Regions from separate parts of the Streptomyces montanus genome, predicted to be linked through region 1. Evidence: riboswitches for the same ligand, from Rfam matches in the RefSeq annotation. Region 1 holds a riboswitch; the other holds the start of a gene.
The links. A riboswitch is a leader RNA that binds a small molecule or an ion and turns the genes downstream of it on or off. The one in region 1 is predicted to bind cyclic di-AMP.

Region 1 (14,727 bases):
GGGGCCGCCGGCCGCGCACCCGAACTGGCGCTGCCCGTGGGACTGGTCCTGGACGCGGAGGTGTCCGCGTATCCGGGCGAGGGTCAACTGCGGGCGGCGCTGGGCGAGCAGTTCGCGCCTCCGGCACCGGTGGCGCTTCGGCCGCCCGGGGTGAGTGTGGCGCGGGCGGCGGCCCTGTACGGCGAGGCCCTTCGACACGACCCGTGGCTGGATTCCCACCCGGTGACTCTGGGCCGGGTCATACCGACCCCGGACGGCGATTCCTGGCAACTCGCCGATGCGGACGGCGACTCGGCGCTCCCCCTCACCACTGCCGCCCAGTCCCGCTCCGGGCTGTGGCGCCTGGTCTCCCTGTCCGGAGGCACTCCGGTCACGGTCTTCGGAGAGTGCGGACACCGCGGATTCACTCCGCTCGCGGCCTGGCCGGAGGGCCCCGGGGAGGCGGTGACGCTGTGCTGACGCCCCAGCGCTCGTTCTCTCCTCCCGCCCTCCCCACCATCGAGCTACATCGATTCCGTACGGAAGGGACGCGCATGAACCGGCCCCTCACTCCCACGGATGCGCCCACCGGAAGCTCCTGGGAGGAGCTCGTGACCGTGGCGCTGCTCGGGACCGAGCGGCGGACGCCTCCGGGGATGGCGCCCGGGCGGGAAGCGCCGGGGGCACTGCTCGACGCGGCAGCCGTGCAGACGGTGCGCCGGCGGGCCGGGTTGCGGCCAGGACGGGCGGCGACGCGACTGGCGCCGGCGGTGGAGGACCCGCGGCCGACGCTGCCGCCCGCGGCGGCACGCAGGCTGTCGATGCTGCTCACCGACCGGCCCGGCGCCGGAAGCGGCGGCCGCAGAGGGGCGACGCCCGATCTCATGGAGTTGCTGCCGCAGTGGCTCACGATGGCGAACCGGCGCGGATTCGCGGCACCCCCGGAAGCGCTGCCCGCGCTCCTGGACGCCGCCCGGGGGCGTACGGATCTGCGGCCGGCGGCGCTGGCGTTCGCGGGACCGCGTGCGCTGTGGCTGGCGCGGCTGAACGCTGACTGGCGGTTCGCGCTGCGTTCGACACCGGGTGGCGGGGCCGCGCTGCCCGGCGCCGGAGAACGGGAACGGATCGGGCAGTTGTGGCAGGAGGGGCTGTTCGCCGAGCGGGTGGCGCTCCTCGCGGCGATACGGGCGCGTGACGCGGCGGCCGCGCGTGAGCTGCTCGCCACGACGTGGGCGACGGAGCGGGCCGAGGACCGGCTGATGTTCCTCGACTCGCTGCGGACGGGGCTGTGCGCGGCGGACGAGCCGTTCCTGGAACAGGCGTTGGCCGACCGCAGCCGCAATGTGCGGGCCACGGCGGCGGAGTTGCTGTCCGCCCTGCCGGGGTCGGCCCTTGCCGGGCGGATGGCGGACCGGGCCGGCTCCTGCGTTGCCGTCGACCACACGAGCGGCACGCCGACCATCGCGGTCGAGGCCCCACCCGAGTGCGATGCGGGCATGGAGCGCGACGGGGTGGTGGCCAAGGCTCCGGCGGGGCGGGGTGAACGGTCCTGGTGGCTGGGCCAGTTGGTGGAGGCGGCACCGCTGGGGACCTGGTCGCGGCGGTTCGGGGGGCGTACGCCCGAGGAGATCGTGGCGCTGCCCGTGGCGGACGACTGGCAGGATGAGCTGCATGCCGCGTGGTGCCGGGCGGCGGTGCGGCAGCGTGATCCTTCTTGGTCCAGGGCACTGCTGGGTGCCCCCACCGCGCCCGAGGCCGGGGGGCCGGGGGCGGTGTCGCTGGCCGAGCGGGCGAAGTTGCTCGGCACGTTGGGGGGCGAGGAGCGGGCCGAGTGGGTGGCGGGGTTCATCGCGGTGCACGGGTTGTCCGAGGCGTTCCAGTTGCTCGGGGTGTGCGCGGTGCCGTGGGCTCCGCCTCTGGGGCGGGCTGTTGTGGACGCGCTCAATATCGCGCGGGACGCGGGGAGTTATCCGTGGAGTTTCAGCGGAGTCATGGGGCTGGCCGAGCGCTGCCTCGATCCGTCGGAGGCGGTCCGCCTGGAGGCCCTCACGGCCGTCCCCGACGAACCCGAGAACGCGTCGCCCGGTGCCGGGGGCTACTGGGCGGAGTCCTTCCAACGCCTCGTCAGCACGCTGCGCTTGCGCGCGGCGATGCAGTCCGAACTGTCGGACCCGTGACGGTGCGCTCCGCTGTCGGTGGGTGGGTGAGTCGGTACGGGTTTCCTGAGACGAGCGTGGGGGTGCCCCCTTCAGGGGGTCGCTGGGTGATTGAGGGCGAGTGGGGCGCGCCCTTTAGGGGCGCGGGGAACTGCGCGACCAGCCACAGCCGACCCGCAGCCGAAAGACGAACCGGGGCCTGGGGGGGGCGCAGCCCCCCAGCCAGGGGCGCGGGGAACTGCGCGATCAGCCACGGACGGCCCGCAGCCGAGGTGCGACCGGGGTCGGGGGCCTGGGGGCGCAGCCCCCGGTTTCGGGAAGGGGTGGGGTTGGGGAAGGGAAAACCCACCCCACCGGCGGAGCCCTACGCCTCGGCCGGCTGCCGCACATTCGCACGTACCCAGGACACGATCGACGCCGTCGTCGCGCCAGGTGTGAAGATCTCCGCGACGCCCTTCTCCTTGAGGGGCGGAATGTCCGCCTCGGGAATGATGCCGCCGCCGAAGACCTTGATGTCCTCGGCGTCGCGCTCCTTGAGGAGTGCGATGACGGCGGCGAAAAGCGTGTTGTGGGCGCCGGAGAGAATGGAGAGCCCGATCGCGTCGGCGTCCTCCTGGATCGCGGTGTCGACGATCTGCTCGGGCGTCTGGTGAAGGCCCGTGTAGATGACCTCCATACCCGCATCGCGCAGCGCCCGCGCGATCACCTTGGCCCCGCGATCATGGCCGTCAAGCCCCGGCTTGGCCACCACCACTCGGATCGGACCGGCTGCCACACCCATCACTGCTGCCTCCATGAACCGACTGCCCCGGTCTGCAGAGAACCGATCTGCAGAGATCTGTATCGACCTGTACCGGCTTGTAACGACTGATAGCACCCCACGGCGATGGCAGCGACTCGTCGGCTCAGCTGGTCGACGCGTCGCGGCCGCTCCACCTCAGGTGTGCCCCAGCGGCACAGGCACCCCGCACCGCGCCGGCCGGGGAAGTGAACGAACGTTATCGCCAGCATCCCTCAACCGGCAGTTTCGCGGTGGATACCGAGGGGGAAATCACACAGTGGGACACGTTCGCAGCGCACCGATCCCGCATCCTGCGACACAAGGGCCGCAGCCGGACCGGGCGCAGAGGGAGCTGCCACGAGGTCGCCGCACCGGCGTCATACACGCCGCCTGTGCGGCGTCGTTTTCACTCGTTGACGGTTTCCTATGAGGGCACACGGGGGACAGAGGCGTCCTTCCGTGCGCCGACGGGAGGTCGGCCATGAAGGTCACCAGGGCAGTGTTGCCCTTTCTGCCGCTGTGCCAGCGTCTGCTCCCCAGCAGACTGGCCGGACTCTCTCTGAATCTCCTGAAGGCGACGGCCCTGGAGATCGCGATCCTCGCGGGACATCTGCTCCTCTACCCCTCAGGCATCATCCAGGAGCAGCGATCACCCGCCCCCGGCACCCGCACCGGCACCGGGCCCGGCCCCGACGACAGCGCCCACGACTCCGGCGGCGAGTCCGATGCCTCCCGCCTGCCCCTCCCGGTCCATCCCCCTGTCGTACTGCTGCACGGGTTCATAGACAACCGCTCTGTGTTCGTGCTGCTGCGCCGCTCGCTGGCCCAGCACGGCAGGCAGCAGGTCGAGTCGCTCAACTACTCACCGCTGACCTGCGACATACGCACCGCGGCCGAACTGCTCGGCCGGCACATCGAGGAGATCTGCGAGCGCACCGGCCGGCACGAGGTGGACATCGTCGGGCACAGCCTCGGCGGACTGATCGCGCGCTACTACGTACAGCGCCTGGGAGGTGACGTCCGCGTACGGACGCTCGTCACGCTCGGCACACCGCACTCGGGCACCGCTGTCGTGCCGATGATGAACGCGCACCCGATCGTGCGGCAGATGCGGCCCGGATCCGCCGTGATCGAGGAGCTGCGTGAGCGCGCGCCGCACTGCCGAACCCGGTTTGTGAGCTTTTGGAGCGACCTCGACCAGTTGATGGACCCGCTGGAGACCGCCTGTATCGAGCACCCCGACCTGCTCGCGCAGAACGTTCGCGTGAGCGGGATCGGCCATCTCGCGCTGCCCGTGCATCCGGCCGTCGCGGCGGGCATACGGCAGGCACTCGAAGCCGAGGTGCCAGGAGCCCGCACAGCCGCACACGCCAACGGCCTGACCGTGGCGTAGACGCCCCCGACGTCGGGACCGCCTCCGAGCGTTTCGGAGCGTCTCCGATCCTTCGAACACTCGTCGAACGCCAGGCCAAAGCCGCGTCCGCAGTCCGCCGAAAGACGGTCGAATGCCCGTTTCCTGCGCGGGGGAAACCTGCCGAAGATTGTCGCGCCCGCGTACTGCCGGGTACAGTCACCGCACTGCTCTGCCAGCCCCTGTCGTCGAGGCGAAAGAGAAGTTGGTGAACGACCGTCACCCGTCGGGGACCGCAACTCCCCCGACTCCGGCTCCCGATGCGGCCTCGGCGCACTACGCGTCCTATGGTCAACAGGGATCCCAGTACGGCGACTTCACCACGTACGACGCCTACTCCGCCACGGGTTTTGACGCGACCGCCACGGGCGCCTACGACGCGACGGGCACCTACGCGACCACAGCCTTCGAGACGGACCCCCTCTTCGGCGACCTGCCGGGCGGCGGCACCGGTTCGTACGACGCCACGCAGTGGTCCACCGGTTCCCACGAGACACTCGGCGGACACCACCAGACGCCGCACTACGACCCGTACACGGCCCAGCACCTCTCGGCGTACGACACCGGCAGCTATGAGACGACGGGGATCTGGCCTGAGGCCACCGGGTACCAGCAGCTCGCCGAGATCCCGAGCCAGGCCGTCGGCCCCGAAGCCACCGGCCAGTGGGACGCGAACGCCTGGCACCAGGCCGAGCCGGTCGACCAGAACCAGCAGTGGAGCACGCAGACTTTCGAAACGGGCGCGTACGACGCGACGGCGTGGAACTCAGACGGCGACCACCAGCCGCACGAGTCCTACGACCAGCACGAGTCCTACGACCAGCAGGCCACAGCCACCTTCGAGCACATCGGGTACGACGAACCGATGGCCGCCGAGGGCGACTTCATCCCCTCCGACGACCCGGACACCGGCACCAGCGTCGGCCCAGGCACCGACATGGGCACCGGCACGCACGACGATTTCCCGCCGCTCGACGGCGTCGAAGGGGTCGAGGAGCTCAGCCCCGTCGCCGCCACCATCGTCGCCCCGGCCCCACGTTCGGCGTCCCGCAGCGCAGGCCGTGGAGCCGCCCGTTCCCGTCGCCGCACTCCGCCCAAGCGTTCCGCGCTGCTGACGGTCGTCGTGCCCTCCGCGTGTGTGGTGGGGGTGGCCGGGATCGCGGCCGCGTCCGTGGGCGCCGGAAGCGAGAGCGAGGCCCCGCAGACGACCGCCGCGCCCGACGCGAGCGCCGTCAAGCCGTCGGCTGCCAACAACAAACTGGACACCCAGCTCGAAAGCCTCTCCGCGGGAGCGGACGACTTCGCCGACCGCGCGAGCCGCACGCAGGAACGTATCGACCTCAAGGCCCAGCAGGAGGCCGAGAAGAAGAGGGCGGCGGCCGAGGCGGCCCGCAAGGAGCGGCTGCGTCCGAAGTTCGCGCTGCCGGTCGCCCAGAAGGGACTCAGCGCCTACTACGGCCAGTCCGGCATCAACTGGATGTCGGTACACACCGGCATAGACTTCCCCGTCTCGTACGGCACGACCGTGATGGCCGCGACCGACGGCACGATCCGTACGGAGTGGAACAGCGCGTACGGGAACATGGCGGTCGTGACCGCCAAGGACGGCACGGAGACCTGGTACTGCCACCTCTCCAGCTACAAGGTCGCTTCCGGGACGGCCGTGAAGGCCGGCGACCCGATCGCGTTCTCGGGCAACTCCGGCAACTCGACCGGCCCGCATCTCCACTTCGAGGTACATCCGGGCGGCGGCGACGCGATCGACCCGCTGCCGTGGCTGCGCAGCCACGGCTTGAACCCGAATTAGGCAACGCGTACGCGTCCGTTGCCGCGGTGCCCGTCCCCGGGGCCCCGCCCATAGCCCCCTGTAACGGGCTGGAGCCCTCGCTGCTAGAGGCCCTCGCTGCTAGAGCTTCTCCACCGGCGCGTACCGCAGAAGAAGCCGCTTCGGCTTCGGTTCCCCGAAGTCGATCGTCGCCTCCGCGTTCGCCCCTGTGCCCTTCACGCCGACCACGGTGCCGAGCCCGAACTGGTCGTGTGTGACCCGGTCACCCACCGCCAGCGATACCACCGGCTTCTCCGTGGCGCCGCCGCGCCGCGTCGCGAAGCCGGACGCGCCCGAGGCCGCCGACCGGGAGCGGGAGGACGAGAGGGAGGCCGCCACCCCGGCCACCGGGCCGGCGGACATCGACCCCATGGATGCCGTCCGCTTCCACTCCAGATGCGTGTCCGGGATCTCCTCCAGGAAGCGGGACGGCGGGTTGTACGAGGGCTGCCCCCAGGCACTGCGCATCGTCGACCGCGTCAGGTACAGCCGCTCCCGCGCGCGTGTGATGCCGACGTACGCGAGCCGCCGCTCCTCCTCCAGTTCCTTGGTCTGGCCGAGCGCGCGCATGTGCGGGAAGACGCCGTCCTCCATGCCGGTCAGGAACACCACGGGAAATTCGAGGCCCTTGGCGGTGTGGAGGGTCATGAGCGTGATGACGCCGGAGCCGTCCTCCTCCTCGTCCGGGATCTGGTCGGAGTCGGCGACGAGCGCGACCTGCTCCAGGAAGTCGGACAGCGTGCCTGCCTCTCCCTCCGCGCGCTCCTGCTCGAACTCCATGGCCACGGCGGCGAGTTCCTGGAGGTTCTCGATGCGGGTCTCGTCCTGCGGGTCCGTCGAGGCCTGCAACTCGGCGAGATAGCCGGTGCGTTCGAGCACCGCCTCCAGGACCGTGGCCGGACCGGCGCCCGAGTCCACGATGGTCCGCAGGTCCTCCATCAGCGTGTTGAACCGCTTGACGGCGTTCGTGGAGCGGGCCGCCATGCCGTACGCCTCGTCGACGCGGCGCAGCGCCTGCGAGAAGCTGATCTTCTCCCGCGACGCGAGAGCGTCGATCATCGCCTCGGCGCGCTCGCCGATGCCGCGCTTCGGTACGTTCAGGATGCGGCGCAGGGGGACGGAGTCCTCGGCGTTGGACAGCACCCTCAAGTACGCGAGGACGTCCCGGACCTCCTTGCGCTCGTAGAAGCGGACGCCGCCGACGACCTTGTAGGGCAGGCCGACGCGGATGAAGATCTCTTCGAAGACACGGGACTGCGCGTTCGTCCGGTAGAAGACGGCGACGTCGCCCGCCTTCGCGTCACCGGAGTCCGTCAGCCGGTCGATCTCCTCGGCGACGAACTGCGCCTCGTCGTGCTCCGTGTCGGCGACGTAGCCGGTGATCTGCGCGCCCGCGCCCGCGTTGGTCCACAGGTTCTTGGGGCGGCGGCTCTCGTTGCGCTCGATGACCGCGTTGGCGGCGCTCAGGATCGTCTGTGTGGAGCGGTAGTTCTGCTCCAGGAGGATCGTCGTCGCGTCCGGGTAGTCCTCCTCGAACTGGAGGATGTTGCGGATGGTCGCGCCGCGGAAGGCGTAGATGGACTGGTCGGCGTCACCGACGACGCACAGTTCGGCGGGCGGGACGTCGTGCTCGCTGGGCGGGACGTCCACGGGGTGCTCGGAGGTGCCGACGAGTTCCCGTACGAGGGCGTACTGCGCGTGGTTCGTGTCCTGGTACTCGTCCACGAGGACGTGGCGGAAGCGGCGGCGGTAGTGCTCGGCGACGTCCGGGAAGGCGCGCAGGAGGTTGACCGTCGTCATGATCAGGTCGTCGAAGTCGAGGGCGTTCGCCTCGCGCAGCCGCGACTGGTAGAGCGCGTACGCCTGGGCGAGGGTCTTCTCGAAGCCGTCGGCCGCCTGGCTCGCGAAGTCCTCCTCGTCGATCAGCTCGTTCTTCAGGTTCGAGATCTTGGCGCTGAAGGACTTGGGCGGGAAGCGCTTCGGGTCGAGGTCCAGATCGCGGCAGACCAGGGCCATGAGGCGCTTCGAGTCGGCGGCGTCGTAGATGGAGAACGACGAGGTGAAGCCCAGCTTCTTCGACTCCCTGCGCAGGATGCGGACGCACGCGCTGTGGAAGGTCATCACCCACATCGCGTGGGCACGCGGGCCGACGAGCTGCTCGACGCGCTCCTTCATCTCACCGGCGGCCTTGTTGGTGAAGGTGATCGCGAGGATCTGGCCCGGGTGCACCTGCCGCTCGCCCAGCAGATAGGCGATCCGGTGCGTGAGCACACGGGTCTTCCCGGAGCCGGCGCCGGCCACGATGAGCAGGGGCGCGCCGGAGTGCACGACGGCCGCGCGCTGGTTCTCGTTCAGCCCCTCCAGGAGCGCCGCGGCGTCGACGTGCGGCCGCGGGGCGCCGTCGCGGTAGTACTCGTCCCGGCTCGGCGGCACGTCGAAGCGGCCGCCGAACAGGTCGTCCGGAACCGGCTCCGGCGCCTCGTCCTCGGGCGGCGGCGGGGGCTCTTCCTCGTGGGCCTGCGAGGGCTTGAGGTCCGCCAGGAAGCTGTCATCAAAGAGGCTGCTCATCGCTCTCCGAGTCTAGGCTCCCCCACTGACACCTCGCCGCCCCCCTGAGAACTCCACCAGAAACCGGAGCCGATCTCCCTGATCCGATCCCCAGAGCCCCCTCACCCTCCATCGCCGTTCTGTTACGTTCGGCGACGAACGGGGTAGAGAGCTCGTACGCGGATCTTGCGGCCACCGGGGAGGGCGGGCGCGGCGCACAGGTTGCACCATAAGTACCGTAGGTACCATGCGCCCCCCTGGGCGCGCGCATCGACGCCGAGGCCGCCCCGGGCCGGCCGACTCGGCACCAGTGCCCCGAAATCGGGAGAACTCCGTCAGCCAGGACAACTGGCCTCAGACCCTTCCGGATTGACCTCGAAGAGCTTCGGTTGAGGAAAAGGTCACGAAAACGTATCGGGCAATTCGCTCACCAACCTTCACAGGAGCCACACCCGTTGGCTAACTTTCCAGTGGGCCGCTCGACACCCACCGGCGAACGTCGCCGGGCCGTGCGGCCTCCGCTGAGTCCGGTACGCCCTTGTGGGCCGACGGAGCCGGGGACCCAACGACCTTGGGGTGAATCGGTCCAACTCCCTTGGGGGAGCAAGGACCGTAGGGCAAACCTTCCGGAGCACCCGCCCGAACCCGACAGCTAACTCGGTAAGCGGACGACGGAAGGAGTCGCCCTCGTGGCGTCGCACCGCAAATTGCGGACCCCCAGTAGTCCCATGGGCATACGGACCCCTGCCCTGGCCACCGCCGCCCTCACCTCGGTGGCCCTGCTCTCGCAGTCGGCGAACGCCGCGCCCGCCGCGGAGCCGAGGCCCAGCCTCGACGAGGTCCAGAAGAAGGTGGACGACCTCTACCAGCAGGCGGAGACCGCCACAGAGAAGTACAACGGGGCCAAGGAGAAGACCACAAAGCAGCGCAAGCGCGTCGACACCCTCCTGGACGACGTGGCCGAGCGCACGCAGAAGCTCAACGAAGCGCGCGAGGAACTCGGTGAGTTCGCGTCCGCGCAGTACCGCACCGGCGCCTCCACCCCCGGTACCGCGACCATGCTGCTCGCGGACGACCCGCAGGACTACTTCGACCAGACCCAGCTGATGGACCGGCTGACCAGCCGCCAGAAGCAGGCAGTCGACGACTACACCACGCAGCAGGCCGCGACGACGAAGAAGCGTCAGGAGGCCGCGGAGAGCCTGGAGACGCTCACCAAGACGCAGAGCACCCTGAAGAGCTCCAAGGCGGAGGTCCAGCGGAAGCTCGCCGAGGCGCGCGAGCTGCTCTCCCAGCTGACCGCCGAGGAGAAGGCGCGGCTCGCGGAGATCGAGAGGAAGAAGCAGGAGGAGGCCCGGCGCAAGGCGGAGGAGCTGGCGCGGCAGCAGGCCGCTGCGGAGGAGGAGAGGCAGCGCCAGGAGCAGCAGGCCCAGCAGGACTCCACGAGCACCTCCGGCTCGGGCAGCACCGCGGGGACCGGCACCTCGACCTCGACCTCCACCTCCAAGGGCGAGAAGGCGCTCGCCTTCGCCGAGGCCCAGACCGGCAAGCCGTACGTCTGGGGCGCGACCGGCCCCGACTCCTACGACTGCTCCGGTCTCACGCAGGCCGCCTGGAAGGCCGCCGGCGTCACCCTCCCGCGCACCACCTGGGACCAGGTCAACGCCGGCACGACGGTATCGGTCGCCAACGCCCAGCCCGGCGACCTGATCTTCTTCTACGACGACATCAGCCACGTCGGCATCTACAAGGGCGACGGCATGATGGTCCACGCCCCGAAGCCGGGGGCGTACGTCCGCGAGGAGTCGATCTACTACATGCCGATCCACAGCGTCGTCCGCCCGGCGTGAGCCACGCGCGCGTGCGGGCTTTCATGCGGCACGCGCGCGTGGGCATCACCTGGTGACGCCCTGGCCCCGGCGAGGGCGGCCGCTTTCAGGTCCCTGTCAGGTCCAGAGAACCGCGATGAAGATGTTCGCGATGGTCAGGCCGCCCACCAACCCGAACAACCCCTTCTCCACCGTCTCCTCGTCCCGCTTCACGTACACGAGCCCGAGAATCACGATCAGCAGCGCCAGCTTCACGCCGATCTTGATGTTGTTGACGGGCTGGTCGTCGGCCTGGTTGAGGCCCACCAGGACGACGCCGGTGACCAGCATGGTCAGGGCGCCGTGAAGCATCGCCGGGCTGAAGCGGGCCGTTCCCTCACCCATCGCCTTCATCTGGGTGAGGAAGCCTCCGAGGAGTGAGGCGATGCCGATGATGTGCAGCGCCACGAAGAGATGGATGAGTACGTCCATGACGCCGGAGCCTAATCGGAGGCTCTGAGGCCGCCTCGCACGGCCCCCCGCCTCCCTCGGCGGGCCCATACCAGCACCGCGCCTGCCCCGCTTGCACAACGGCCGCATCGGTCACCGCTCCTCGTCAACTCGCCGGCGGCAGGCCAGGATCACGGTCGCGAACGTTCACTGCGCGACTCGCTCCCGCCAGTTCCGTACATGGCGTTACCAACCCCTCACTCTCAGGTTTAGCGTCCTTCACCAGGTGACCGGCTTCCCACCCACCGCCCGGACCAGGGCGGCAGCCGGACACCACCGCCGAGAAAGGTCCGGCGGCGGCCCGCTCCCCCTGTGCGGGCCGCCGCCGGACGTGTGACCGGCCCTCGGGCCGCCGCCGGGGACGTATCCACGCCTCGGCGGTCGTACGGAAGGACGTGGAGTCCAGGTGGCAGCGCACCGCAAGCCGAGACAGCGCTCATTGGCCGGGGGTACGACCCGCACAGCCTTCACGATCGCGCTCGCGGGCGCGGCGAGCGCGACCTCCTTCGACGGGGCGGGGCACGCGGAGCCGCAGCTGACGCCGGATCAGGTGAAAGCGAAGGTCGACAAGTTGTACCAGGAGGCGGAGGTCGCCACCGACAAGTACAACGGGTCGAAGGAGAAGGCCGCCAAGACGGAGCGACGGCTGGACTCCCTTCAGGACGAGGCCGCGCGCAGGACGGAGCGGCTCAACTCCGAGCGGGACGCCCTGGGTTCGGTGGCCGCGGCGCAGTACCGGGACGGAGGCCTCGACCCCGCGTTGCGGCTCATGCTGTCGTCGGATCCCGATCAGTACCTGGACGGGGCCGCGTTCGCCGAGCGCGCCGGGAGCCGGCAGGCGACGACCGTCTCGCGCGTACGCAAGGAGCTGCGCGAGATCGAGCAGTTGCGCGGGGCCGCGCAGGTCGAACTCGCCTCGCTCAAGTCCCAGCAGGCGGATCTGAGGCGGCACAAGACCGCGGTCACCGGGAAACTGGGCGAGGCCCGGCATCTGCTCTCCCGGTTGACGGCGGAGGAGCGGGCGCGGATCGGGGCGGACGACGCCACCACGGCGCGCGCCTCGCGTTCCGGGTCGGCCCCGCACGACCCGGGCTCGACCACGGCGGCGCCCAACTCGCGTGCCGCCGCCGCGATCTCGTACGCGTACGAGAAACTCGGCAGTCCGTATGTGTGGGGCGCCACCGGGCCGGACGCCTTCGACTGCTCGGGGCTGACGCAGGCCGCGTACCGCTCCGCTGGCATCTCCCTGCCCCGGACGACGTACGCCCAGATCGACTCCGGCACACGCGTCTCCCGGTCCCGGCTCCAGCCCGGGGACCTGGTGTTCTTCTACTCGGGCATCAGCCATGTGGGGCTCTATGTGGGCAACGGGCAGATGATCCACGCGCCCAATCCTTCGGCGCCGGTGCGGGTGGCTCCGCTGGACGAGATGCCGTTCGCCGGGGCGACCCGGGTGGTGTGAGCGGGTGCAGCGGGGTGGGGTGGGGTTTTCTTTCCCCAACCCCACCCCCTTCCCGAAACAGGGGGCTGCGCCCCCAGGCCTCGGGGTTCGTATGTCGGCTGCGGGCCTGTTGTGGCTGGTCACGCAGTTCCCCGCGCCCCTGAAGGGGCGCGGGTCAGCGGAGCTCGCGCAGGGCCTCGCCCACCATCGCCACGCCGTCCTCGATCGCCGATGCCGGGGTCGCCGCGTAGCCCAGGAGCAGTCCCGGTGGGCCGTCCGGCCGCTGGCGGTGCCACGAGAGCGGGTGCACCTTGACGCCACGGGCCAGCGACGCACCGGCGAGATCCGTGTCCCTCTCGTCGCCCTCGAACGTAACCAGGAGATGCAGCCCGGCCGCCGCGCCGTGTACGACCGCCCCCGGCAGGTGCGCCCGTATCGCCGCGATCATGGCGTCCCGACGCCGCCGATGACGCCGCCGCAGCAGTCGCAGATGCCGCTCCAGCTCCCCCGACTCCATCAGCCGAGCCAGCACGAGCTGCGGCAACACCGCATTGCCGAGATCCGCGAACCGCTTCGCCGCCACCAGCGCGTCCCGGTACCGCCGCGGCGCCACCACCCACCCCATACGCAGCGCGGGCGCGAGCAGCTTCGACACGCTCCCCATGTAGCAGACCCGTTCCGGCACCATCGACCGCAGCGCGGGTACGGGCGACCGGTCGTAACGGTGCTCGGCGTCGTAATCGTCCTCGACGACCAGGCCGCCCGCCTCGGCCCACCGCATCAACTCCCGGCGCCGCGCGCCCCCGAGCACGACCCCGGTCGGAAACTGATGAGCCGGTGTCAGCAACACCGCCCGGTGATCGGCCAGTTCGGATACGAGCACGCCGTCGCCGTCGACCGCCACAGGCGGCGTACGAAGCCCGAGGTTCCCCAAGTGCTGGCGGATCCCCAGCGACCCCGGATCCTCCACGGCGATCTCCCCGGCCCCCTCCTCCCGCAGTACACCGCCCACCAGCGCGAGCGCCTGCGCGGTCCCCGCGACGATCAGCACCTCCTCGGGATCGACCCTGATCCCGCGATTCCGCCCCAGCCAATGCGCGACGGCCCGCCGCAACTCCACGGTCCCGCGCGGATCCCCGTACCCGAACCCACCGGCCGTCAGCTCCCCCAACACCTCACGCTCGGCCCGCAACCACGCCGCCCGCGGAAACGCCGCCAGATCCGGTACGCCGGGCGACAGATCGATGCGCGCGGGCGCGGTCCGGATCAGGTCGAAGACATCCTCACCCGGGGGAAGGCCGAACAGGTCGGTGGATCCGGGCCGTTGAGGTGCCAGTCGCCGGCTTGCCTCAGCCTCCACAGGCCCGGCGCCCGCCGGCCCGGAACCCACCGGCCCGGCGCCCACAGGCCCGGCCACCACAGGCCCGGCCACCACCACCGTCCCCTGGCGCCCCCGCCCCACCACATGCCCGTCCTCCGAGAGCCGCTGATACGCCTCGGTCACCACCCCGCGCGACACCCGCAACTCGGCGGCGAGCACACGTGTCGCCGGAAGCCGGCTTCCGAGCGGCAGCCGCCCGTCGGCTATCGCGCGCCGCAACTGCCCCGCGAGCCAGTCGGCCCGCCCGCCGAGCGGCGCGTCCCGTATGTCCAGCTGCAGGAAGTCCGAGCCGGCGGACGAGGCCTCACCCACCGGACCTCCGGCTATGGACCCGTCGAGGACAACCTCATTGGACCTGTCCATCGGACCATTCTCGGACAAGGCTCACCCCATGACCACCACCACACCCATCGACTACGTCCACGGCTACTCCGCCCACGAGTCCCGCCGCCTCGGCGACCAGGCCGACACCCTGGCGCAACTGCTCCACGCCGACACGGCCTACCCCGCGGGCAGCAAGGTCCTGGAGGTCGGCTGCGGAGTGGGCGCCCAGACGGTCCACCTGGTCGAAGCCAGCCCGAAGACGCACTTCACGGCGGTGGACATCTCGGCCGCCTCACTCGCCCAGGCCCGCGCCCGCGTCACGGCCCAGTTCCCCGAGGCCCGCGTGACGTGGCACCAGGCGAACCTCTTCGAACTCCCCTTCGCGGACGCCGAGTTCGATCACCTCTTCGTCTGCTTCGTCCTGGAGCACCTGGCCGCCCCGCGCCAGGCGCTGACCGCCCTCCGCCGCGTCCTCCGCCCCGGCGGCACCCTCACCGTCATCGAGGGCGACCACGGTTCGGCGTTCTTCCACCCCGACAGCCCGTACGCCCACGCCGCCATCGA
Region 2 (14,727 bases), on a different contig from region 1:
ATCGCCGGGGTGCCGTCGACCGTGGTCGCCTTGCCTCTGGTGGCGTCGGAGTGGACGTCCTTGAAGTCGGCGAGCACGGTGTCGAGGTCGCAGAAGCTCGCGAGGTCCTCGGAGTCCGAGCCGGTCGCGGCCGACTTGGTCCACTTGCCGGCCAGCATCTCCACCACCCCGTCGGTCTCGGCCTTGGACTGGCCCTCGCCCTGAGCGCGCAGGAACTGCTCGTCGTACTTCATGTAGACGGTGTCGCCGGCCTTGACGAGGTCGGCCTTGCCCTCGCCGTTCAAGCTGATCGTTCCGGCGCACTGTCCCTTCTTGTCGAGGGCCATGTCCAGGTCGATCGAGCCGTCGCCGTCCTGGACGGTGCCCTTCATGCGCAGTGACGAGGCGTTGGAGGTGGCCTTCACGGCCCGCTCGGCGATCTCACCGCCGGTCAGCCCGGCGAACGGGCCCTTCGGCTTGCTGTCCGCCTCGTCCAGGCCGGGCAGACAGCCGGTGAGCGAGGCGGTTGCCGCTGCGGCGAGACAGAGAGCGGCGAGTGCGGTGCGACGCATGGAAATTCCCCCGGGGGTGTGATGAGCGGTTCGGTGGATCAGAAGTTGCCGTTGCCGAGCATTTCGCCGTCGGCGTCGTAGACCGTGACGAGGCCGTTCTCGCTGTGCTTCCAGTCGGCGAAGGCGGAGGCGATGAGCTTGGCGGGGCCGGTGCCCTTGCCCAGCAGGCCGCCGGTGAAGTCGGTGTAGACATCGGCGGCGTCGAGGATGTCGTTCTGCTCGTCCGCGCCCTGGACCTTGGTGACGTGCGAGACGGCGTCCTTCTCCTTCGCCGTCCCGTTCTTGTTCACAAAGGCCTTGAACTGGTCGGCCTGGGAGGCCTTCTCGGTGCCTTTGTCCGCGGCGCCCTTGTCTCCGGAGCCCTTGTCCTCGACGGTCTTCGCCGACCCTGAGCCCGCGTCGGAGCTCGCCGAGGAGCGCTTGTCGGCGGAGGCCGTGCCGCCGCCGTCTCCGTCGCCCGCGTCGTTCCCGGCGTTCGCCGACACCACGCCCAGGACGACGATGCCGACCACCGCGCCCAGCCCCACCTTGGCCTTCATCCCCATGACTGCGTCCTCTCCCCAAGTCCCCAAGACACCAATGACACGGAACGACCTGTGCTCGCCGCCGTGTCCCGGCGGTCCGTCGTTCGATGTGTCAATAAGAGCAGAGCTTGTGAACCGAGTCAACACTAGTGATGGAGATGCTTGTGTACACGGGCGTGAATGGGTAGATCTTGCGTTCGTCGGTATGCTCGACGCCACACACCAGGACGAGGGGAGCCGGGCGGGTGCAGGACAACGGGACAGAGGTGACCGCGGCCGGAATCGCCCGGCTGGCCGGCGTCGGCCGCGCCGCCGTCAGCAACTGGCGCCGCCGTCACGCCGACTTCCCCAAACCGGTCGGCGGCACCGAGACCAGCCCGTCCTTCGCGCTCGCCGAGGTCGAGGACTGGCTGCGCGCCCAGGGCAAGCTGGCCGAGGTCCCGCTGCGTGAGCGCGTGTGGCAGCAGCTCGCCGGGCACCCGGAGGGCCCGGTCCCCGCCCTGGTCCACGCCGGCTGCGCGCTCCTGCTCATCCACGACCGGCCCACGGTCTGGCTGGAGTTGAGCGCCGGCTCCGACGAGCGCCTCGCCGAACTGCTGCCCGCCTCCCTCGACCAGGTCCTCGACCCGCGCTTCGGAGTGATCCGCAAACGGGCCGTGGACACCCCGACCCCCGCCCAACTGCTCCCGTCCGCCCCGCTGTTGCGCGGCACCGCCGACCTCGCTGCCGAGCTGGGCGCACGCCAGACGTACGAGTTCCTGCTCGGCCGGCACCTCGACGCCAACCCGCGCCAGTACACGCTCACCCCGGCCGGCCTCGCCGATCTGATGGCCGACCTGGCCGGCCCGGCCCACAGCGTCCTCGACCCGGCGTGCGGCACCGGCGCCCTGCTGCGCGCCGTCACTCCCACCAAGGACCAGCAGCTCTACGGCCAGGACAGCGCCCCCGAACTCGCGGCCCTGACCGCGCTGCGCCTCGCCCTCCAGGCGAAGGCCACCGTGCGCACCGCGGCCGCCGACACCCTCCGCGCCGACGCGTACGACAGCCTCAGGGCCGACGCCGTCCTCTGCCACCCGCCCTTCAACGAGCGCAACTGGGGCCATGACGAACTCGCCTACGACGCCCGCTGGGAGTACGGCTTCCCGGCCCGTACGGAGTCCGAACTGGCCTGGGTGCAGCACGCCCTGGCGCGCCTTAGGGAGGGCGGCACCGCCGTTCTTCTGATGCCGCCCGCCGTCGCCTCCCGCCGCTCCGGCCGCCGCATCCGCGCCGACCTGCTGCGCCGCGGCGCCCTGCGCGCCGTGATCGCCCTGCCGGTCGGTGCGGCACCCCCGTACAACATCCCGCTGCACCTGTGGGTGCTGCGCAAGCCCGCGCCGCACGCCCATCCCGCGCAGCCCGAGGTGCTGCTCGCCGACACCGGTGAGCTCGTGGCCGACGGCGGCCGCGGCGGTTTCGACTGGCAGGTCGTGCGCACCGCGGTCCTCGACGCCTGGCGTCCCTTCGACCGTGGCTTCACTCGCGGCGGCACCGCACAGGAGCGGCCGGGCCCCAGCCGTCCGGTGCCCGTCATCGAACTCCTCGACGACGACGTGGACCTGGCCCCTGCCCGCCATCTCCTGCCGGCCGCGGCGGGCGGCGGAGCCGAGCAGCTCGATGATGTGCGCGACCGCCTGGGCGAGACACTCCGCCTGACCGCCGACCTCATCCCGCCTTCCCCCACGCTGTCGACCGCGCACGAGCCGGGAGGTGCCCCTGCCGACCCGCGGCAGCCCACCCGCTGGCCCCTCACCACGATCGGTGAACTCGCGCGCGGGGGCGCGCTGTTGCTGCGTACCGGCGGAAACGGCGGTCACGCGCGCGTGCCCGTCCTCACCGACCACGACGTCCTCGCCGGAACCGCACCGTCCGGAACGCTCCCCGAAAGCGACGAGGAACCCGTCCTCACCGAGACCGGCGACGTCGTCGTCCCCGTGCTCGGCGGCGGCGCCGTCGCGCGCGTGGTGGACGAGGCGACCGCCGGCGCCGCCCTCGGCCGCAACCTCGCGCTGCTGCGCCCCGACCCGGCCGCGCTGGACCCGTGGTTCCTCGCCGGTTTCCTGCGCGGCACCGCCAACAACCGCCAGGCCAGCAGCTACGCGTCCACGGCCACCAGGCTCGACGTGCGCCGCCTCCAGCTGCCGCGGCTGCCGCTGGCACAGCAGCGCCGTTACGGCGAACGGTTCCGCGCCCTCGCCGAGTTCGAGGAGGCGCTGCGGCACGCGGGCCGCCTCGGCGGGCAGTTGGTGCGTGGCCTGTACGACGGCCTGACGGACGGGACGGTCACGCCCGACTGACGGCCGCGGTGACGGCGGGACAGATCAGTGTGACAACGGTTCGGCACAACCATGACCGGTTGTCCTTGACGGCCTATACGCTCGACTCCACACTCGTTCGTCCGCTTTGCCTTCGTCCGTTTTCGTCAGGTCTCCAGGAGCAGCCATGCACGGCCACGGCTACACGCCGCCACCGCCGCGTCGACCCTCGACCACGGTGCTGGTGCTGTTGCGTGTGATCTTTGTGGCACTGCCCCTGCTGAGCATCGGGTTCCTCGCCTGGACCGCGCCTCTGCGGGCCGCCATCGCGACCCGCCTGAGGCGCGACTGGTGGGCCTTCGCGGCATCGCTCGTGATCATGGGCGTCAGCTTCGCGTTCCTGAGTACCGACGACACCGACGACTTCAGCAGCCCGGGCGGCAACGCGGGCATGATCATCCTGCTGCTGAACGCGGCCGCCTGCGCGGGCTATTTCCTGATCGTGGACATCCGCCACTTCCAGCAGCCCATGTTCCATGGCTACATGCCGCCCCAGCAGCCGCCCGCCGGCTACGGCTACCCGCAGACCCCGGCCCCCGGGACCCCGCAGACGCCGACCCCGCAGACCCCGGCCCCGCAGCCGTACGCGGCCACCTTCACCCCGCAGCACAACGCCATGCCCCAGACACCCGTCCCGCCGCCCCCGCAGGGGCAGCCGCAGCGTCCCGCGCCCGCCCGGATCGACCAGGTGCGCGCCGAGCTCGACGAGCTGAGTGACTATCTGCGCAAGCACGAGGACGGCAGGTGACCGTGGCGTCGGGACGTGTGATCACCGGCCGCTACGAACTGTCCACACTCATCGGCCAGGGCGGCATGGGCCAGGTCTGGACGGCGTACGACCAGCGGCTGGACCGGCGCGTGGCCGTCAAGCTGCTGCGCCCCGACAAGGTCGCGGGCCAGGAGGCCGACGAGCTGCGTCGCCGTTTCGTGCGCGAGTGCCGCGTCACCGCCCAGGTCGACCACCCCGGCCTGGTCACCGTCCACGACGCGGGCACCGAGGGCGAGGAACTGTTCCTCGTCATGCAGTACGTCGACGGGGCCGACCTCTCCGACCACCTTGCCGAACACACGCCGTACCCCTGGCAGTGGGCCGTCGCGGTCGCCGCCCAGCTGTGCGCCGTCCTGTCCGCGGTGCACGCCGTCCCGATCGTGCACCGCGACCTCAAACCGCGGAACGTGATGGTCAAGCAGGACGGCACGGTCACCGTCCTCGACCTCGGCGTCGCCTCGGTCATGGACACGGACACCACCCGCCTCACGCACACGGGTTCGCCCATCGGCTCGCCCGCCTACATGGCCCCCGAGCAGGCGATGGGCGGCGCGGTCGGCCCGTACACGGACCTGTACGCGCTCGGCGTGCTGTTGCACGAACTCCTCAGCGGAGACGTGCCGTTCTCGGGTTCCACCGCACTCGGCGTACTGCACCGGCACCTCTACGAGCCGCCCCTGCCGGTCCGCCGCCTGCGCGCCGAGGTCCCCGAGCCGCTCGAAGCGCTCGTTCTGCGCCTGCTCTCCAAGGACCCGCAGCACCGCCCGGCCTCCGCGCAGGAGACGTACGAGCAACTGCTTCCGCTGCTCCCCGCGCGCGGGGCCCCGACCGGCGGACCGCTCGACCCGACACGCCCGTTCCTGCGCCCGCACGCCCCCTGGCCCGACCGGGCCCGTACGCCCGCGCCGCAGCCGTCGGCACAGGCCGTGGACAACAGGCCCGATGTCGCGGGCGCGGTCGACGAGGTCAAGCGCCTTCTCGGCGAGGGCCGCATCACGCAGGCCGTCGACATCCTCGGCTCGATCCTCCCGGCCGCGGCGGAGCAGCACGGCGAGCACTCGCCCGTCGTGCGCACGCTGCGCAAGCAGTACGCGGCCACGCTGATGGACGACGGCCAGTACCGCCGCGCCCTGCCCGAGCTGCGCCGCCTCGCCGACGAGCGCGCCGCCGAGGCCGGCCAGGCCGACCCGCAGTCACTGCGCTTCCGCTACGAAGCCGCCCAGTGCCTCGAACAGCTCGGCGAACCCGCGGCCGCGCTCGCGGAGTACCGGGCGCTGCTGCCGTACTACGAGAACCAGTACGTGGCCGGCGATCCCGAGCTCGCCTACGACGTGCGCCGCCGCATCGGCCACCTCCTGCTCGCCCTCGGCGACCGCGGTGCCGCGCACGACACGCTGGCCCGGCTGCTGCTCGACGTGGAGCGGCTGCGGGGGCCGGGACATCCATTGGTTGCGGAGGTCCGGCGGACGCTGCAGTGGCTGGGGCAGGTGCGCGGGTAGGCAGTCGGTACCTTGCCTTGCCACAAATCGTTGGCCGAATGGGTGGCCGAGAGCCGGGTCACTGCTTACCATCGATCACCGCAAGACTTTGTGCACCGTCGCACAAGCTCCTACAGGAGGTTCTCCTTGCACCGCCGCCGTCGCACCGCGCTCCTCCTCTCCGCCGCGCTCGCCACCGCGGCTCCCCTCCTCACCGCCTGCGGAAACGACGCGCATCCCGGTGCCGCGGCCGTCGTCGGCGGCGAACGGATCACGGTGTCCCAGCTGGAGAACCGGGTGAGCGAGGTGCGCACCGCGCAGCGGGCCGCCATCACGAACGACACCCAGTACGAGCAGGCCATCGCCAAGTCCGGCGGCCTCACCCGCGACACCCTGCACGGCATGGTCCTGGACCAGGTGCTGCACCGCGCCGCCCGGGACGCGGGCGTGACCGTCTCCCGCAACGAGGTCCTGCGCCTGCGCTCGAGCCTTGAGCAGCAGGCGGGCGGCGCGAAGGCGCTGGAGACGGCATGGTTGCAGCAGTACGGCGTGGCGCCCGAGCGGCTCGAGGACAACCTCCGCGTCCAGATCGAGGCCCAGAAACTGGCCACCGGGCTCGGCACCGACACCAGCCAGCCCGCGTTCTGGAAGGCCCTGTCCGACGCCTCCAAGAAACTCGACGTCGACCTGAACCCGCGCTACGGCACCTGGGACGTACAGAAGAGCAGCCGCGTCGACGCGAAGCTGCCGTGGCTGCGCGAGGTCACGCAGGCGGGGAGCCAGGGGACGGCGTAGCCGCCGCGGGGCCCGCTGTGGACAGGTGAGCTCACCATGGACGGCTGAGCCCGCTGTGGACGGGTGACCTTGTTGTCAGTGGCGTGGGTTACGTTCGGTGTGTGAACGCATCCGACCCTGGGCGCATCGTCCTGCTCACCACCAGCCACCGTGTCGCGCCCGGACTCCTGTCCTGGCCCGCCTGGCAGGCGCTGCACGGCGCCGACCGCGTGCTGTGCGCGGACGGCGCACACCCCCAGCTGCCGTATCTGCGCGAGGCGGGCGTCAAGGTCGACGAGGCCGCGCCGACCGCCGAGGAGCTCGTCGACGCCTGCGCCGGCGGGCGCACGGTGACGGTGGTCGCCACGGGCGAGGGCGAGCCGCACCTGACGGACGGACTGGCCCGCATGGCCGGCTCCGGGCGCGTGCAGATGCCCGACCTCGAACTGCTCCCCGCGTCGTACGACCTCCCCGGCGCCCGGCTCCTCGACCTCGTCCAGGTCATGGACCGCATCCGCGCCGAGTGCCCCTGGTCGTCCCAGCAGACCCACCAGGGCCTCGCGAAGTACGGCATCGAGGAGGCGTACGAACTCGTCGAGGCGATCGAGGAGGGCGACCGGCACGAGCTGTGCGAGGAGCTCGGGGACGTCCTGCTCCAGGTCGTCTTCCATGCGCGGATCGCGGAGGAAGGACGCCCGGAGGACGGCGCGGAGCCGTTCTCCATCGACGACGTGGCGGGCGGCATCGTCACCAAGCTCATCCACCGCCATCCGCACGTCTTCGGCGACGAGACCGCCGAGACGCCCGAGGAGGTCAAGGAGCACTGGTTGCGCACCAAGGCCGTCGAGAAGCAGCGGACCTCTGTGACGGAGGGCATCCCGCTCGGCCAGCCGGGCCTGGCGCTCGCCGCGAAGCTCGCGTCCCGCGTGCGCACGGCGGGACTTGAGGTCCCCCTGCCGCCGGGAGAGGGCGTCGGTTACGAACTGCTCGCGATGGCCGTGCGCGCCGAGGCGGAGGGCGTGGACCCGGAGGCAGCGCTACGGGCGGCGGCGCGGGCGTATCGGGACGCGATACGGGAAACGGAGTCCTGAGACCGGCCTCACACCGGCCCTCACACCGGTCCTGACACCGCAGATCAGCCTCACGTCGACCCTCCCGATACCGTCAAGGAGTGACCGAAAAGCCAGCCCGGACCTCCGTCGGCAGCACGCCCCCCGAACTCTTCACCTGGGAGTTCGCCACCAACCCCTACCCGGCGTACGCCTGGCTGCGCGAGCACGCCCCCGTGCACCGGACCAAACTGCCGAGCGGAGTGGAGGCCTGGCTGGTCACCCGGTACGCCGACGCCAAGCAGGCCCTCGCCGACGCCCGCCTCTCCAAGAACCCCGCACACCACGACGAACCCGCACACGCCAAGGGCAAGACCGGCATCCCCGGCGAGCGCAAGGCCGAGCTGATGACTCATCTGCTCAATATCGATCCGCCGGATCACACGAGGCTTCGGCGGCTCGTGGCCCAGGCGTTCACACCACGCCGCGTGGCCGCATTCGCCCCGCGCGTACAGGAGTTGGCCGATCACCTCATCGACCAGTTCGCGCACAAGGGCAGCGCCGACCTCATCCACGAGTTCGCCTTTCCCCTCCCCATCTACGCCATCTGCGATCTGCTCGGCGTCCCGCGCGAGGACCAGGACGACTTCCGCGACTGGGCGGGGATGATGATCCGGCACGGGGGAGGGCCGCGGGGCGGGGTCGCGCGGTCCGTGAAGAAGATGCGCGGCTATCTCGCCGAGCTCATCCACCGCAAGCGCGCGGCGCTCCCCGAGGAGCCAACCCCCGGCGAGGACCTCATCTCCGGTCTCATCCGCGCCTCCGACCACGGCGAGCACCTGAGCGAGAACGAGGCCGCGGCGATGGCGTTCATCCTCCTGTTCGCGGGGTTCGAGACCACCGTCAATCTCGTCGGAAACGGCACATACGCGCTCCTCACCCATCCCGAGCAGCGGCAGCGGCTCCAGCAGTCCCTGGCGGTCGGCGACACGGACCTCCTCGCGACCGGCGTCGAGGAACTGCTCCGGTACGACGGGCCGGTCGAGCTGGCCACATGGCGGTTCGCGACGGAGGCGGTCACCATCGGCGGGCAGCGCATCGAGGTCGGCGATCCGGTACTCGTCGTACTCGCCGCCGCCGACCGCGACCCCGGGCGGTTCGACGCCCCCGACACCCTTGACCTCGGCAGACGCGACAACCAGCACCTCGGCTACGGGCACGGCATCCACTACTGCCTCGGTGCGCCCCTGGCCCGTCTGGAGGGCAGGACCGCGCTCGCGACGCTCCTCACCCGTCTCCCTGACCTGCAACTCGCCGTCGATTCCACCGATTTGCGGTGGCGGGGAGGGCTCATCATGCGTGGGCTGCGCACATTGCCGGTGAGCTTCACCCCAGCTCCGAGCTGATAAAACGTCAGCTCTGTGATCTTCACGTGATCTGCTCTGCATCTACTTGTGACAAGCGTTCGACTGCGGATAGGTTCACGGCTCAGTGCAGACCTCACCCGTCGCTCTAATCCCTGCCGTCACGCGAAAGGCAACCGCATGCTCTCCGGGAACGGTCGTCACCGTCGCCCCCGTCAGGCCCCGGCTCTCTTCGTCGCAGCCGGAGTGACCGGTTCGGCCATCGCGATCCCCCTGCTCGGCGCGACCGGCGCCAGCGCTGCCAGCGGTACGACCTGGGACGCGATCGCGGACTGCGAGAGCGGCGGATCGTGGAGCGCCGACACCGGCAACGGCCGTTACGGCGGGCTCCAGATGACCCAGGAGACCTGGGAGCAGTACGGCGGCCTCGACTACGCCGCGAGCGCCGACCAGGCCAGCCGCTCCCAGCAGATAGCCGTCGCCGAGAAGGTCGTCGCGGACAAGGGCGCGAGCGCCTGGGCGACCTGTGGGCTCGTCGCGGGTCTGACGCAGGACTCCGGCGCCGCCGATGTCGACACGGGTGTGGCCGACGACTCCGCTTCTTCGTCCACCGATTCGGGTTCGGACTCGACCTCGGACTCGACCTCGGACTCGGACTCGGGTTCTGGCTCTGGCTCTGATTCCACGAAGTCCGATACATCAGACACGTCTGATGGGTCCGACAAGTCCGATACGTCCGAGTCCTCCAGTGATGCGACACAGGACTCCGGCAGCGGCGCCAACTCCGAATCGTCGAGCGGCGACAGCACGTCCACCGGTACGGCGAAAAGCGGCGAAACCGGTCGCCATCGCGGGGGCAGTGCCGAAGAGGGCGCCGCGGCCTCGCGTGCGGGCGACTCCGCCGGCCGGCACGCCTCGCGCGGCGGCACCGTCTCGCGTGAGGCGGTCGACGGCACGTATGTGGTCCGCCCCGGAGACAATCTCTGGGCCATCGCCGACTCCTTTGACATGGAGGGTGGATGGCCCGAGCTCTACGCCGAGAACAAGCAAACCGTCGGCGCCGACCCGGACCTCATCCTCCCCGGTCAAAGGCTTGAACTCGGCAGCGAGTAACTGCTCCCCAAGCCGTCGAATCAGGCGAAAAGTAGCGGCAGTTCGGGGCGAATGTCCGGTTTGATGAAAGTGAGACATGGCTCTCAAAGACCCTGATCGTCTTTGGAGTTCGGCGGATCGCGTGTTTACGGTCGTGATCGCTCGCCACAGCGGGCCCCGTCGGACGTCACGCCGAATCCTGCCAACGGCCGTACGGGAACAGTCGTCGCGTCAAGCGCCGTAGGCAGGAGCGGGGGACCCAAGGTAAGCGCCCTCCCCGGTCACCGAGACCGGAGATGGCTTGGGGTTAAGCCGCGCGCAAGTCGCGCGGCCGGGCAACTCACTCGGCCCGAACCCGACAGCTCACCTCGCAGGCGTCGGTGAGGGGATCTCTCCATGCTGCATTCCGGCACGGGCAAGCACCGCCGCCCGACCAAGACCGCTCGTATCGCCACGCTCGCCGGTGTCACCGGCGCCGCCATCGCCGTTCCGCTGATGGTCTCCGGCACCGCCTCCGCCGCCAGCGCCTCCGAGTGGGACGCCGTCGCCCAGTGCGAGTCGGGAGGCAACTGGTCCATCAACACCGGCAACGGCTACTACGGCGGCCTGCAGTTCTCGTCCTCCACCTGGGCCGCGTACGGCGGCACGCAGTACGCCTCCACCGCCGACCAGGCCTCCAAGGCCCAGCAGATCCAGGTCGCCGAGAAGGTCCTCGCGAGCCAGGGCAAGGGTGCCTGGCCGGTCTGCGGCAAGGGTCTGTCCGGCGCGTCCCCCTCGGGCTCCGGTGCCGCGCAGGAGAGCACCCAGCAGCAGAGTGCGCCGGCCCAGGAGGAGCGGGCCTCCCGCTCCCAGGAGCGCTCCGCGCCCAAGACCGTCGAGACCCCGACCGGCAAGAAGGTCAAGAAGGGCGACGGCGAGTACAAGGTCGTGAAGGGTGACACCCTCAGCGCGATCGCCTCGGAGCACCACGTCAAGGGCGGCTGGAAGAAGGTGTTCGAGCTGAACGACGACATCATCGACGACGAGAACTTCATCTTCCCGGGTCAGCAGCTGCACCTCAGCTGACGTTGACGCCGCGCCCCTGAGGCGCGGCCTCGACGCGGAAACCTCTTCGTGGAACCTCGGCTTGCTCACAGCCCTCTCATAAGAGGGGCCCGCAAGCTGAAGGAGTCCTCCCGGGAGCGCTTCCGTTCCCGCTCTCCCCGCCCCGGTGCGTGTTCCCCCGCATGCACCGTGGCGGGGCTTTTCTTTCTCTGTTCTCCCCCCATTTGTTCCGTTCTGGAACAATGTGTACCCTCAGTTCCGTCCATGGGGTGGTCGGACGGCTGGCCGATCTCCCGGAGCCGGTTAGGCTCATCTCGCGGAACCGCCGCGGCTCCGCGCATGCGGGCCGAGCGCCCGTGTACCCGCGTCACATCCCAGAAGGAGATGCTCGTGCCGTCCATCGACGTCGTCGTAGCCCGGGAAATCCTGGACTCCCGAGGCAATCCCACGGTCGAGGTCGAGGTCGGCCTCGACGACGGCAGCACGGGGCGTGCCGCCGTCCCGTCCGGCGCCTCCACCGGCGCATTCGAAGCTGTCGAACTCCGCGACGGAGACGCCGGCCGCTACCTCGGCAAGGGCGTCGAGAAGGCCGTCCTCGCCGTCATCGAGCAGCTCGGCCCGGAGCTCGTCGGCTACGACGCCACCGAGCAGCGGCTGATCGACCAGGCGATGATCGACCTGGATGCCACCGACAACAAGGGCTCGCTCGGCGCCAACGCCATCCTCGGCGTCTCCCTCGCCGTCGCGCACGCCGCCTCCGAGGCCAGCGACCTCCCGCTCTTCCGCTACCTGGGCGGCCCGAACGCGCACCTGCTGCCCGTTCCGATGATGAACATCCTGAACGGCGGCTCGCACGCCGACTCGAACGTGGACATCCAGGAGTTCATGATCGCCCCGATCGGCGCGGAGTCCTTCTCCGAGGCGCTGCGCTGGGGCGCCGAGGTCTACCACACCCTCAAGAAGGTGCTGAAGTCCCGCGGTCTGGCCACCGGCCTCGGCGACGAGGGCGGCTTCGCCCCGAACCTCGGCTCCAACCGCGAGGCTCTCGACCTCATCCTCGAGGCGATCAAGGAAGCCGGCTACACCCCCGGCGAGCAGATCGCCCTCGCGCTCGACGTCGCCGCCTCCGAGTTCTACAAGGACGGCTCCTACCTCTTCGAGGGCAAGGAGCGCTCCGCCGCCGAGATGACCGAGTACTACGCCGAGCTGGTCGAGGCGTACCCGCTCGTCTCCATCGAGGACCCGCTGTTCGAGGACGACTGGGCCGGCTGGAAGGTCATCACCGACAAGCTCGGCTCCAAGGTCCAGCTCGTCGGCGACGACCTGTTCGTCACCAACCCGGAGCGCCTGGCCCGTGGCATCGAGGAGGGCTCGGCCAACGCCCTGCTCGTCAAGGTCAACCAGATCGGTTCGCTGACCGAGACCCTGGACGCCGTGGAGCTCGCCCAGCGCAACGGCTTCAAGTGCATGATGTCCCACCGCTCCGGCGAGACCGAGGACGTCACCATCGCGGACCTGGCCGTCGCCACCAACTGCGGCCAGATCAAGACCGGCGCCCCCGCTCGCTCCGAGCGCGTCGCCAAGTACAACCAGCTGCTGCGCATCGAGGAGATCCTCGACGACGCGGCGGTGTACGCCGGCCGCAGCGCCTTCCCGCGGTTTCGCTCCGCGAACCAGTAGGCACAGCGCTCCGCGAACCAGTAGGCACAGCGCTCCGCGAACCCGTAAGCACAGCGAGGGCTGAGCTCCGCACGCAGGGGCCACCGCCCCGTCGGGCGTACGTCCCCGTACTCGGTCCCGTACCGTGTGCGGGGACGTACGTGCGTGAAGGGGAGGCATTGGGATGGCCGTGAAGGACCGCGACCGGGACCGGTTCTCCACCGCGACCAGGCTGCGGCTGCTCGGCGAGCAGACGGCCGCCCGTGTCTACCGCTCCCAGACCAAGCGCCAGGCCCGCCGCTCCCGGCTGACGGGCCGGGCCGCCCTGCTCGTCCTCGTCCTCTGTTCCCTCGTCGTCGCCCTCGCCTACCCGACACGGCAGTACGTCTCCCAGCGCGCCGAGATCGCCGACCTCCAGCAGGAGCGGGAGCAGGCCCGCGAACGGGTGGAGCAACTGCGCGACCTCAAGGCACGCTGGCAGGACGACGAGTACGCCGAGCAGCGGATCCGGGAGCGGCTGCACTATGTGATGCCGGGGGAGACCGGCTACATCGTGATCGACCCCGACGCGGCGAGGAAGTCGCGTACGGACCAGACGGCGGCCGACCGCCCCTGGTACTCCAATCTCTGGTACGGCGTCGACAAGGCCGACAGCGCGGACCAGTGAACCGATGAGAGAGACACAGACCCAAGGCATGGAAACGCCCCCTCCTTCCACTCCGCGCACCGAGCCCACCGACGCGGACGTCGAGGCCTTCAAGCAGCAGCTCGGGCGCCCGCCGCGCGGGCTGCGTGCGATCGCGCACCGGTGCCCGTGCGGTCAGCCGGACGTGGTCGAGACGGCGCCGCGGCTGCCGGACGGCACGCCGTTCCCGACGACGTACTACCTGACGTGCCCGCGCGCGGCGTCGGCGATCGGCACGCTCGAGGCGAACGGCGTCATGAAGGAGATGACGGATCGGCTGGCCGAGGACCCTGTTCTGGCCGCCGCCTACCGTGCCGCCCACGAGGACTACATCGCGCGCCGCGATGCCATCGAGGTTCTGGACGGCTTCCCGAGCGCGGGCGGCATGCCGGACCGGGTGAAGTGCCTGCACGTTCTGGTGGCCCACTCCCTGGCGGCGGGGCCGGGCGTGAACCCGCTGGGCGACGAGGCGATCGCGATGCTGCCGGAGTGGTGGCGCAAGGGTCCGTGCGTGACGCTGCCGCCCGAGGAGTGATGTCGCCCCCGCCGCCCCTACCCTCCCCCAAGCTCTCGGCTTCGCTCGAGCAGGGGGGACCCCCATCATCCCGTACCTGGGGGCTCCGCCCCCAGACCCCCGTATCGGCCTGAACGGCCTCGTCCTCAAACGCCGGACGGGCTGGGTATGTCAGCCCCTCTGGGGGCACCTCCCAGCGGTAGCTGGGGGAGTTTGAGGAGCGGGGTCTGGGGCGGAGCCCCAGGGATGGGACGGGTAGGGGCGGCGGGGGCGAGGAAACGGAACCACGACAGGAGAGCACAGGTCATGACCAGGGTCGCTGCCATCGACTGCGGCACCAACTCCATCCGGCTGCTCGTCGCCGACGCGGACCCGGCGACGGGCGAACTCGTCGACCTGGACCGGCGGATGACGATCGTCCGCCTCGGCCAGGGCGTCGACCGCACCGGCCGCCTCGCCCCCGAGGCCTTGGAGCGGACGTTCACCGCCTGCCGTGAGTACGCGGCGGCCATCAAGGAGCACGGCGCGGAACGCCTCCGCTTCGTGGCGACCTCCGCCTCCCGAGACGCCGAGAACAGGGACGAGTTCGTACGCGGTGTCCTGGACATCCTGGGTGTCGAGCCCGAGGTCATCTCAGGCGACCAGGAGGCCGAGTTCTCCTTCACGGGCGCGACCAAGGAGCTGACCGGCAGGGACGACCTCGCGAAGCCCTTCCTCGTCGTGGACATCGGTGGCGGCTCCACCGAGTTCGTCGTCGGCGACGACCACGTCCGCGCCGCACGCTCGGTCGACATCGGCTGCGTACGGATGACGGAGCGCCACCTCATGCACGAGGGGACGATCGCGGACCCGCCGACACCGGACCAGATC

Region 2: linked by a shared signal. The riboswitch ahead of FE633_RS41875 (transglycosylase family protein) and the one ahead of FE633_RS19340 (C40 family peptidase) in region 1 are both predicted to bind cyclic di-AMP.

Annotation. Positions count from the first base shown of each region.
Region 1 covers NZ_VBZC01000020.1:2,731-17,457, reverse strand. Annotated here, with positions in the region: gene FE633_RS19370 (SWIM zinc finger family protein) at 1-459, shown strand, start outside; gene FE633_RS19365 (DUF5691 domain-containing protein) at 534-2,156, shown strand; gene icmB (coenzyme B12-dependent isobutyryl CoA mutase small subunit) at 2,500-2,916, opposite strand; gene FE633_RS19355 (esterase/lipase family protein) at 3,398-4,309, shown strand; gene FE633_RS19350 (M23 family metallopeptidase) at 4,536-6,134, shown strand; gene pcrA (DNA helicase PcrA) at 6,234-8,720, opposite strand; cyclic di-AMP (ydaO/yuaA leader) riboswitch at 9,209-9,381, shown strand; gene FE633_RS19340 (C40 family peptidase) at 9,389-10,549, shown strand; gene FE633_RS19335 (hypothetical protein) at 10,646-10,999, opposite strand; gene FE633_RS19330 (C40 family peptidase) at 11,424-12,479, shown strand; gene pdxR (MocR-like pyridoxine biosynthesis transcription factor PdxR) at 12,634-14,202, opposite strand; gene FE633_RS19320 (L-histidine N(alpha)-methyltransferase) at 14,231-14,727, shown strand, end outside.
Region 2 covers NZ_VBZC01000080.1:2,422-17,148, reverse strand. Annotated here, with positions in the region: gene FE633_RS41920 (hypothetical protein) at 1-551, opposite strand, end outside; gene FE633_RS41915 (hypothetical protein) at 590-1,096, opposite strand; gene FE633_RS41910 (N-6 DNA methylase) at 1,321-3,411, shown strand; gene FE633_RS41905 (hypothetical protein) at 3,557-4,177, shown strand; gene FE633_RS41900 (serine/threonine-protein kinase) at 4,216-5,697, shown strand; gene FE633_RS41895 (SurA N-terminal domain-containing protein) at 5,824-6,471, shown strand; gene FE633_RS41890 (nucleoside triphosphate pyrophosphohydrolase) at 6,555-7,541, shown strand; gene FE633_RS41885 (cytochrome P450 family protein) at 7,622-8,905, shown strand; gene FE633_RS41880 (LysM peptidoglycan-binding domain-containing protein) at 9,044-9,976, shown strand; cyclic di-AMP (ydaO/yuaA leader) riboswitch at 10,182-10,347, shown strand; gene FE633_RS41875 (transglycosylase family protein) at 10,352-11,020, shown strand; gene eno (phosphopyruvate hydratase) at 11,390-12,679, shown strand; gene FE633_RS41865 (FtsB family cell division protein) at 12,843-13,325, shown strand; gene FE633_RS47950 (DUF501 domain-containing protein) at 13,354-13,878, shown strand; gene FE633_RS47945 (Ppx/GppA phosphatase family protein) at 14,164-14,727, shown strand, end outside.